2 regions of the Micromonospora sp. NPDC051006 genome follow, and region 1 is predicted to be linked to the other one. Evidence: riboswitches for the same ligand, from Rfam matches in the RefSeq annotation. Region 1 holds a riboswitch; the other holds the start of a gene.
The links. Region 1 has a riboswitch for ZMP and ZTP ahead of ACIBBA_RS16330 (bifunctional 5,10-methylenetetrahydrofolate dehydrogenase/5,10-methenyltetrahydrofolate cyclohydrolase). Riboswitches for the same ligand answer to the same signal wherever they lie in the genome.
Positions count from the first base shown of each region.

Region 2: linked by a shared signal. The riboswitch ahead of ACIBBA_RS21240 (glycine hydroxymethyltransferase) and the one ahead of ACIBBA_RS16330 (bifunctional 5,10-methylenetetrahydrofolate dehydrogenase/5,10-methenyltetrahydrofolate cyclohydrolase) in region 1 are both predicted to bind ZMP and ZTP.

Region 1 is NZ_JBITFP010000009.1:11,119-15,321, reverse strand. Features, by position in the region: gene ACIBBA_RS16340 (DUF2332 domain-containing protein) at 1-868, opposite strand, end outside; gene ACIBBA_RS16335 (FAD-dependent monooxygenase) at 1,071-2,186, shown strand; ZMP/ZTP riboswitch at 2,225-2,306, shown strand; gene ACIBBA_RS16330 (bifunctional 5,10-methylenetetrahydrofolate dehydrogenase/5,10-methenyltetrahydrofolate cyclohydrolase) at 2,326-3,216, shown strand; gene ACIBBA_RS16325 (vitamin B12-dependent ribonucleotide reductase) at 3,350-4,203, opposite strand, start outside.
Region 2 is NZ_JBITFP010000014.1:77,529-81,731, forward strand. Features, by position in the region: gene ACIBBA_RS21225 (S8 family peptidase) at 1-358, shown strand, start outside; gene ACIBBA_RS21230 (hemerythrin domain-containing protein) at 490-990, shown strand; gene ACIBBA_RS21235 (SDR family NAD(P)-dependent oxidoreductase) at 1,052-1,858, opposite strand; ZMP/ZTP riboswitch at 2,011-2,100, shown strand; gene ACIBBA_RS21240 (glycine hydroxymethyltransferase) at 2,119-3,558, shown strand; gene ACIBBA_RS21245 (ribulokinase) at 3,698-4,203, opposite strand, start outside.

The DNA of each region.
Region 1 (4,203 bases):
GCACGTTGTGCGTCGCCTCGCCGGGCGACGCCGGCAGCGAGGCGTGGGGCAACACCTCCGGCGCCTCGTTCGCGAGCCAGTGGCCGGGCAGTGCGCGTACCAGCTCGACGAACGCCTCGCGCCGCGGCCGGTGCACCTGGTAGAGCACCGAGGTGTGGAACACCACCAGCGTCGCGTCGGCCGGCGCCTGAGCGGCCAGCGCCGGCAGGTCGTCCACCAGGTCACCACGGACCAGCCGTGGTGGATCGGCCGCGGCGACGGCGGCCGCGGCGCGTAGCCGGGCCCGGCGGTGGGTCTGCTCCGGCCAGATCAGGGCGTCCAGCCAGGCGATGTCGGCCGGGTCGGTCACGTCGAGCGGGTTCAGGTCCAGACCGGCCCGCCACACCACCTCGGGCCGCGCGGCCGGCACCGGCACCCCGACCGCGGCGCAGTCGAGCACCGGCTCGCCCGCGCCGACCTGGCGCTCGCCGTAGCGGTAGGCGTACCGGTCGGGGTAGAGGCAGAGCCCGGCGGACGCGCCGACCTCCAACAGCGCGAGCGGCTGCGGCAAGGCGGCGAGCACGGGCAGCAGCACGGCGCACCGCCCGGCCTCGTTCGTCTGGGTCGCCCGCACCCGCATCTGCGCCGCGATCGCCGGCCAGTTCGCCACCACGTGGTCATGGAAGGCGGCCGGGTCGTCGAGCGGGCCGCCGAGCAGCCGTACGACGCCGAAGAGCAGGTTCGGCTGCCGCTTGGCCGGCGGCAACTCGTCGAGCAGGTCCAGCAGCTCGCGGTCGCGGGACACCGCGAGCGACAGACGCTCGTACGACGGCGATACGCCCCGCGTCTCCCGGGTGCCGAACTCGACGTACGCATCGGCGGTCGTCATCCCCCGATCCTCGCAACCCACCCCGGCCGCTGTCCCAGGTCCGTGACGCAGCTCCCACCGGGCCCTGCGCAGTTCATCCGTCATTGCCGGGCCCGTCTCCCCGATCACGTCGGCTGCCTCCGGCACCTCGTAGAGTTCACCGCCGGCCGGGACGTCGAGCAGCAGCTCAGCCGGCGGCAGGGCACCGGAGGAGGAGCTGATCGTGCGGGGCGAGGGGATCCGGGTACTGATCGTCGGCGGTGGCGTCGCCGGGCTGGCCACTGTCGCCGCCCTGGAGAAGTGGGGCGCGACGGTGGACGTCGTCGAGCGCTCCACCGGGCCCGCCGACTCCGGCACCGGCATCTACCTGACCGGCAACGCGACCCGGATGCTGGGCGAGCTGGGCCTGCGAGAGGCGGTCACGGACGTCGCCGTGGAGATCACCCGGCAGCGCAGCGCCAACCAGCGTGGTCGCCGCCTCTTCGACATCGACGTCGCCGCCCTCTGGCAGGGCGTCGGGCCCTGCGTCTCGCTGCCCCGGGCGCGGCTGCACGAGGCGCTGCTCGCGGGCGTCGGGGACGTCCCGATCCGGTGGGGCCGCCAGCCGGTCGCGCTCGTCCAGGAGGGCGACCGGGTCGCGGTCGAGTTCGACGACAGCAGCACCGAACGCTACGACCTGGTGATCGGCGCGGACGGGGTCAACTCGACCATCCGCCGGCTCGCCTTCGACGGCCGGGCGGCGGCACGCCCCCTCGGCCAGTACGCCTACCGGTGGCTCGCCCCGCGGATCGACGCCGAGCCGGTCTGGTCGGTGCAGCTGGGGCGCGGCAAGCAGTTCCTGACGATCCCGATCAGCGCCGAGCAGACGTACTGCTACTACAACGACGGTCCGGTCGCCGACCGGCCGGGCTGGCGCGACGAGCTACGCGCGAGCTTCACCGAACCGGTCGCCACCATGCTCGACGCTCTCGACGCCGACCCGAGCACCCTGCACGCCGGGCCGAACCAGGAGGTCGTACTCGGCTCCTGGTCGCGGGGCTCGGTGCTGCTGGTCGGTGACGCCGCGCACGCCACCTCGCCGAACATGGCCCAGGGCGCGGCCATGGCCCTGGAGGACGCGCTGGTGCTGGCCGAGTCGCTGGCCGCCGCCGAGAGCCTCGCCGGGGCGCTGCGCGGGTACGAGGAGCGCCGCCGTGCGCGTACCGACTGGGTGCTCAGCCAGACCCATCGTCGGGACAAGGCCACCGGGCTGCCGCCGGTGCTGCGCGACGCGGTGCTGCGCCGCCTCGGCGAGAAGATGTTCCGGTCGAACTACGGCCCGCTCTTCGCCCAGCCCTGACCCCGGCGTGCCCGTCCGCCCTGGTGATACGGCATCATCGAGCTACCGGCGACTGGCGGCACAGGGATGGTGGAACCATCGGGGAGCCTCTCGCGGGCGTCGACCGCCTGGGCGCCCGCGCCGAGGAGCACCTACCCAGATGACCAGCGCATCCACCGAGATCACCACGTTGGGTCCGGCCCGGCTGCTGCCCGGCGCTCCCGTCGCCGAGGCCGTCCTGGCCGAGACCTCCGCCGCTGCCGCCCGCCTGGCCGGCCGCGGAATCATCCCGAGTCTGGCCACCATCCTCGTCGGTGACGACGACGCCAGCGCGCGCTACATCGGCATCAAGCAGCGCCAGGCCGCCGCCCTCGGGTTCGCCTCCCCGCACGAGCACCTGCCCGCCACCGCCACCCAGGCCGACCTGCACCGGGCCATCGCCCGCTTCAACGCGGACCCGGCCGTGCACGGGCTGCTCGTGCAGTACCCCGTGCCGGCGCACCTGGACTACGACGCGGCGTTGCAGACCATCGACCCGGACAAGGACGTCGACGGCATGCACCCGCTCAACATGGGCCGGCTCGCCGTCGGCGTGCCCGGCCCGCTGCCGTGCACCCCCGCCGGCATCGAAGCGCTGCTGGCGTACCACGACATCCCCGTCGCCGGCCGTGAGGTCGTCATCCTCGGCCGCGGCGCCACCCTCGGGCGGCCGCTGGCGATGCTGCTGTCGCAGAAGCGCCCGACCGCGAACGCGGCGGTCACCGTCGTACACACCGGCGTCCCCGACTGGCCGCGCTACACCCGCCGCGCCGACATCCTCGTCGCCGCCGCCGGCGTACCCGGCATCGTCCGACCCGAGCACGTCAAGCCCGGTTCCGTCGTCATCGGCGCGGGCGTCCGCTACGACGGGCGACGCCTCCTGCCCGACGTGGACGAGGCCTGCGCCGAGGTCGCCGGCGCCATCACCCCCCGGGTCGGCGGGGTCGGGCCGACCACCGTCGCGATGCTGTTCCGCAACGCCGTACGCGCCGCCGAGCGCGCCAACCAGTAAGCCGGGCGGTCGCTGTCGTTCGACCGCGTCGCAGCACGCTCCGGCTGGGACGCTGGTTGGCGGCCAGTGGCCGGAAACGCCGCGAGCGCGGCAGGTGGTCCCTGCCGCGCTCGCGGGTGATGCGGTGCGTACGTCAGCTGCAGCCGCTGGTGGAGCCGCAGCCCTCACAGACGTAGCAGCTGCCGGCCGGGCGCATCTTCGTACCGCAGGTGAAGCAGAGCGGCGCGTCGGCGGCCTTGCCGATCACGGCCTCCAGCAGTTCGGTGCTGGAACCGACCGACGGCGCCGGCTTGGCGGCGACGATGTCGACGGTCTCCTTGGCCGGCTGGGCGACCGGGCCGGTCTTCGGCTCCTCCGGCTTGGTCTCGACCGGAGCGGACGAGGCCATCGCGGTGAGCTCGGCACCGGTCACCGCGGCGCTCTCCGCCTCGGCCTCGGCCCGCAGCTGGGCGGCCCGCTCGCTGGCGGTGAAGATGCCCAGCTCCGCACGGCGCTCGTAGGGCAGGAAGTCCAGCGCCAGCCGACGGAAGATGTAGTCCATCACCGAGGCGGCCATCCGCACGTCCGGGTCATCGGTCATACCGGCCGGCTCGAAGCGCATGTTGGTGAACTTGCTGACGTACGTCTCCAGCGGAACGCCGTACTGGAGGCCGATCGAGATGGCCACCGAGAAGGCGTCCATCACCCCGGCGAGGGTGGAGCCCTGCTTGGACATCTTGAGGAAGACCTCGCCGAGGCCGTCGTCCGGGTAGGACGACGCGGTGAGGTAGCCCTCGGCGCCGCCGACGGAGAAGGAGACCGTCTCCGACGGGCGCTTCTTCGGCAGCCGCTTGCGCACCGGCCGGTACTCGACGACCTTCTCCACCGCGGCCGGGGCGGCCGGGGCGGCGGCCGGCTCGGTGGCCTTGTTGGACTTGGCCACCGAGAGCGGCTGGCCGACCTTGCAGTTGTCCCGGTAGATCGCCAGCGCCTTGAGGCCGAGCTTCC
Region 2 (4,203 bases), on a different contig from region 1:
CGTCACCGCTCCCGGTGGTGACAGCCGCTTCCGTACCGGGGGCGTCAGCCCGACCACGACCGACCAGATCCTGTCGACCACCTTCAACACGGCGACGCGGACCAACGGCTGGGGTTGGAAGCAGGGCACCTCGATGGCCAGCCCGCACGCCACCGGCGTCGCGGCCCTGGCCCTGTCGGCCCACCCGGGCATGACGCCGGGGCAGCTGGCCTCCTTCCTCGAGCGGACGGCGGAGGCGCTGCCGTGCGAGCAGGGCGTCTGGGAGCCGCGGCCCGGCTTCCCGGCCACCTGCACGGGGGGCAAGCGCAACTCGTTCTACGGCGCGGGCATGGTCAGCGCGTACAACGTGGTGAAGTGACCACATCGCACGGATGACGGTGGGGCCCGGCGCGCAGGCGCCGGGCCCCACCCCGTTCGAGGGACGGTTGTTTCCGCAGTTCAGTCCCGGGGTACCGGACGATCACCTGACACATTCGAGGAGGTCCGCCGGTGTCCACTGATGCCATCGTCCTGCTGAAAGAGGACCACAAGGAGATGCGCCGCCTGTTCAAGGCCTTCCAGGATGCCGAGGAGGGCCCGGCAAGCCAGCGGGGCAAGCTGGTGGGGCAGATCGTGGAGGCGCTCACGGTGCACACCTACCTGGAGAACGAGGTGATGTACCCGGAGGTCCGCAAGCTCCTGCCCGACCTGGAGGACGACATCCTCGAGTCGTACGAGGAGCACCACGTGGCGGACGTGCTCTGCGCCGAGCTGCACGCCATGACGGCGGAGGACGAGCACTTCAACGCCAAGACCACGGTGCTGATCGAGAACGTCCTGCACCACGTCGAGGAGGAGGAGCAGGAGTGGTTCCCCAAGGTGCGTGAGGCGCTCGGCCGCAAGCAGCTCCAGGAGATCGGCGAGCGGATGATCGCGCTGCGGGCCGACGCGCCGCGCAAGCCCACCGACCCGAAGGCAATCAAGAAGTCGGTGGACGCGGTCACCGCCTGATCAGCCCCGAAGACGTGGACGGGCCCGGCATCGCCGGGCCCGTCTCTCGTGTGCCGAAGGTTCAGTCGGCGGAGCCGGGCTCGGCCATCTTCCGGTGCTGCTCGGACTTGAGCTTGTCCGGAACGATCTTGCCGACCGCGGTCTGCACCTTGTTCATCAGCGAGCCGGCGGTCACCGTCTGATCGCCCTTCATCAACGCCGTGAAGCCCTGCTCGGCCACCGTCCGCGGATCGTCCTTGCGGCCGGAGCCGATCCGGGTGTCCTGCATCTGGGCCCGGTCGAAGAACTCGGTGTCGGTCGGGCCGGGCATCAGGGAGGTCACCGTGACCCCGGTCTCCTTCAGCTCGTTGCGCAAGGCCTCGGCAAAGGACTGCACGAACGACTTCGACGCGTTGTAGACCGCCTGGAACGGCCCCGGCATCGTCGAGGCGATCGAGGAGGTGAGCAGCACCCGCCCGGCCCGCCGCTGCACCATGCCGGGCAGGATCCGCTTGGCGAGGTGCACCGTCGAGCGCACGTTCAGGTCGACGATGTTCAACTCGTCGGCCAGGTCGGTGCCGCCGACGAAGGCGCCCCCGGCGCCCCGGCCGGCGTTGAGCGCCAGCGCGGCCACCGGGCGGCCGGTCGCCGCCACCGCCGCGGCCAACTCCTCCACCCCCTCGTGCCGGGCGAGGTCGACGCGGACCGGCTGGACCCGAGGGCCGCCGTCGCGCCGCAGCCGCGCCGCGGCCGCCTCGATGCCGTCGTCCTCGGCGGCGATGACCAGGTCGAAACCGTGCTCGGCGAACTGGACGGCCAGTTCGTACCCGATGCCACTGGACGCCCCGGTCACCACGGCGAGCGGCCGGTCGCTGCTCGGTGTGGTCATGGTCGTGCTCCTTCCCGCGGGTACCGGCCGTGTCCGCACCGATCACGGCCGTCCGGATAGGGGTGCCCCGCCACGGTGCGCCCAACCACCCGGGCCGCGACCGACTCGCGGCCGAGGTCGGCCTGGCCGGCCCCGGCCGACCCGGTAGGATCGGCGCGGGCCGTGACTGGCGCGTGGGGATGGGGAACCATCGGGGAGCGGCCCCGTCATGAGGACGCATGCCGAGCGCCTGGGCCTTCCGTACGCCAGTTGGAGGTCGCATGCCGTCGCCGAACGCCGAATCCACCGCCTTCCGCAGCGCGCTCGAGGTGATCCGTGCCGTCGAGCCCCGGGTGGCCGACGCGATCACCGCCGAGCTGGGTGACCAGCGCGAGTCGCTGAAGCTGATCGCCAGCGAGAACTACGCCTCCCCCGCCACCCTGCTGGCCATGGGCAACTGGTTCAGCGACAAGTACGCCGAGGGCACCGTGGGCCGCCGCTTCTACGCCGGCTGCCAGAACGTCGACACGGTCGAGGCGCTCGCCGCCGAGCACGCCCGGGAGCTGTTCGGCGCCGCGCACGCGTACGTGCAGCCGCACTCCGGCATCGACGCCAACCTGGTCGCGTTCTGGGCCGTGCTGGCCGACCGGGTGGAGTCGCCGGCGCTGAAGAAGGCCCAGGTCCGCCAGGTCAACGACCTCACCGAGGCGGACTGGTTCGCGCTGCGCCGGGAGCTGGGCAACCAGCGGATGCTCGGCATGTCGCTCGACGCCGGCGGGCACCTCACCCACGGTTTCCGCCCGAACATCTCCGGCAAGATGTTCGACCAGCGCAGCTACGGCACCGATCCGGCGACCGGGTTGATCGACTACGACAAGGTCGCGGAGATCGCCCGGGAGTTCAAGCCGCTGATCCTGGTCGGTGGCTACTCGGCCTACCCGCGGAAGGTCAACTTCCGGATCCTGCGGGAGATCGCCGACTCGGTGGGCGCCACCTTCATGGTAGACATGGCGCACTTCGCCGGGCTGGTCGCCGGCAAGGTCTTCACCGGCGACTTCGACCCGGTGCCGCACGCCCACATCGTCACCACCACCACCCACAAGTCGCTGCGCGGCCCGCGCGGCGGCATGGTGCTCTGCCAGCCGGAGCTGGCCGACCAGGTCGACCGGGGCTGCCCGATGGTGCTCGGCGGCCCGCTGCCGCACGTGATGGCCGCGAAGGCCGTCGCGCTCGCCGAGGCCCGCCGCCCGGACTTCGCCGACTACGCCCAGCGGATCGTGGCGAACGCCCAGGCGCTCGCCGAGGGGCTGCTGAGCCGCGGCGCCAACCTGGTCACCGGCGGCACCGACAACCACCTGGCGATCATCGACGTCACCTCGTACGAGTTGACCGGCCGGCAGGCGGAGCAGGCGCTGCTCGACGCGGGCATCGTCACCAACCGCAACTCGGTGCCGCACGACCCGAACGGCGCCTGGTACACCTCCGGCATCCGGATCGGCACCCCCGCGCTGACCACCCGGGGGCTCGGCGCCGCCGAGATGGACCAGACCGCCGAGCTGATCCACACCGTGCTCAGCCAGACGAAGCCGGGCGCCAACGCCGACGGCACCGCCTCGAAGGCCAAGTACGTGCTCGACCCGGCCATCGCCGACAAGGTCAGCCGCCAGGCCAGCGAGCTGCTGACCGGCTTCCCCCTCTACCCCACCGTCGACCTCACCTGACCCCCGCCCCGCCCCCGGCTTGTTGATCATGCAGTTGTGGTGCCCGGATGGTCCCGCTTCGCGGAGTGCGTCCCCCACCACAACTGCATGATCGCCGGGGGGCACGGGGGGCCCGGGGGGACGGGGGGACGGGGGCTGGTTAGGGGGTTAGGGCGCGGTTGCGGAGGGCGCGCAGGCGGTGCAGGACGTCGCTGCCGCCGCGGCCGAAGTGATCGTGCAGCCGGCGGTACTCGGCGTACAGCTCGTCGTAGGCGGCGGCCCGAGCCGGGTCGGGGTGCCAGGTCTCGCGCCGGTGGGCGCCCATCGCGGCCGAGGCCGCCGGCACGTCCGGGTATGCCCCGGCGGCCGCCGCCGCGTGGATCGCCGCGCCGAGCGCCGCCGGGTGCGCCGAGTCGAGCACGTGCAGCGGGCGGTTCAGCACGTCCGCGTAGATCCGCAGCAGCAGCCGGTTACCGGTGAGGCCACCGGCGGCGGTCAGCTCGTCGACCTCGACCCCGGCCGCGGTGAACGCCTCGACCACGGTCCGCGCGCCGAAGGCGGTGGCCTCCAGCAGCGCCCGCCAGATCTCCTCCGGGCGGGTGGCCAGGGTCAGCCCGAGCAGCATCCCGCTCAGCTCGTGGTCCATCAGCACCGAGCGGTTGCCGC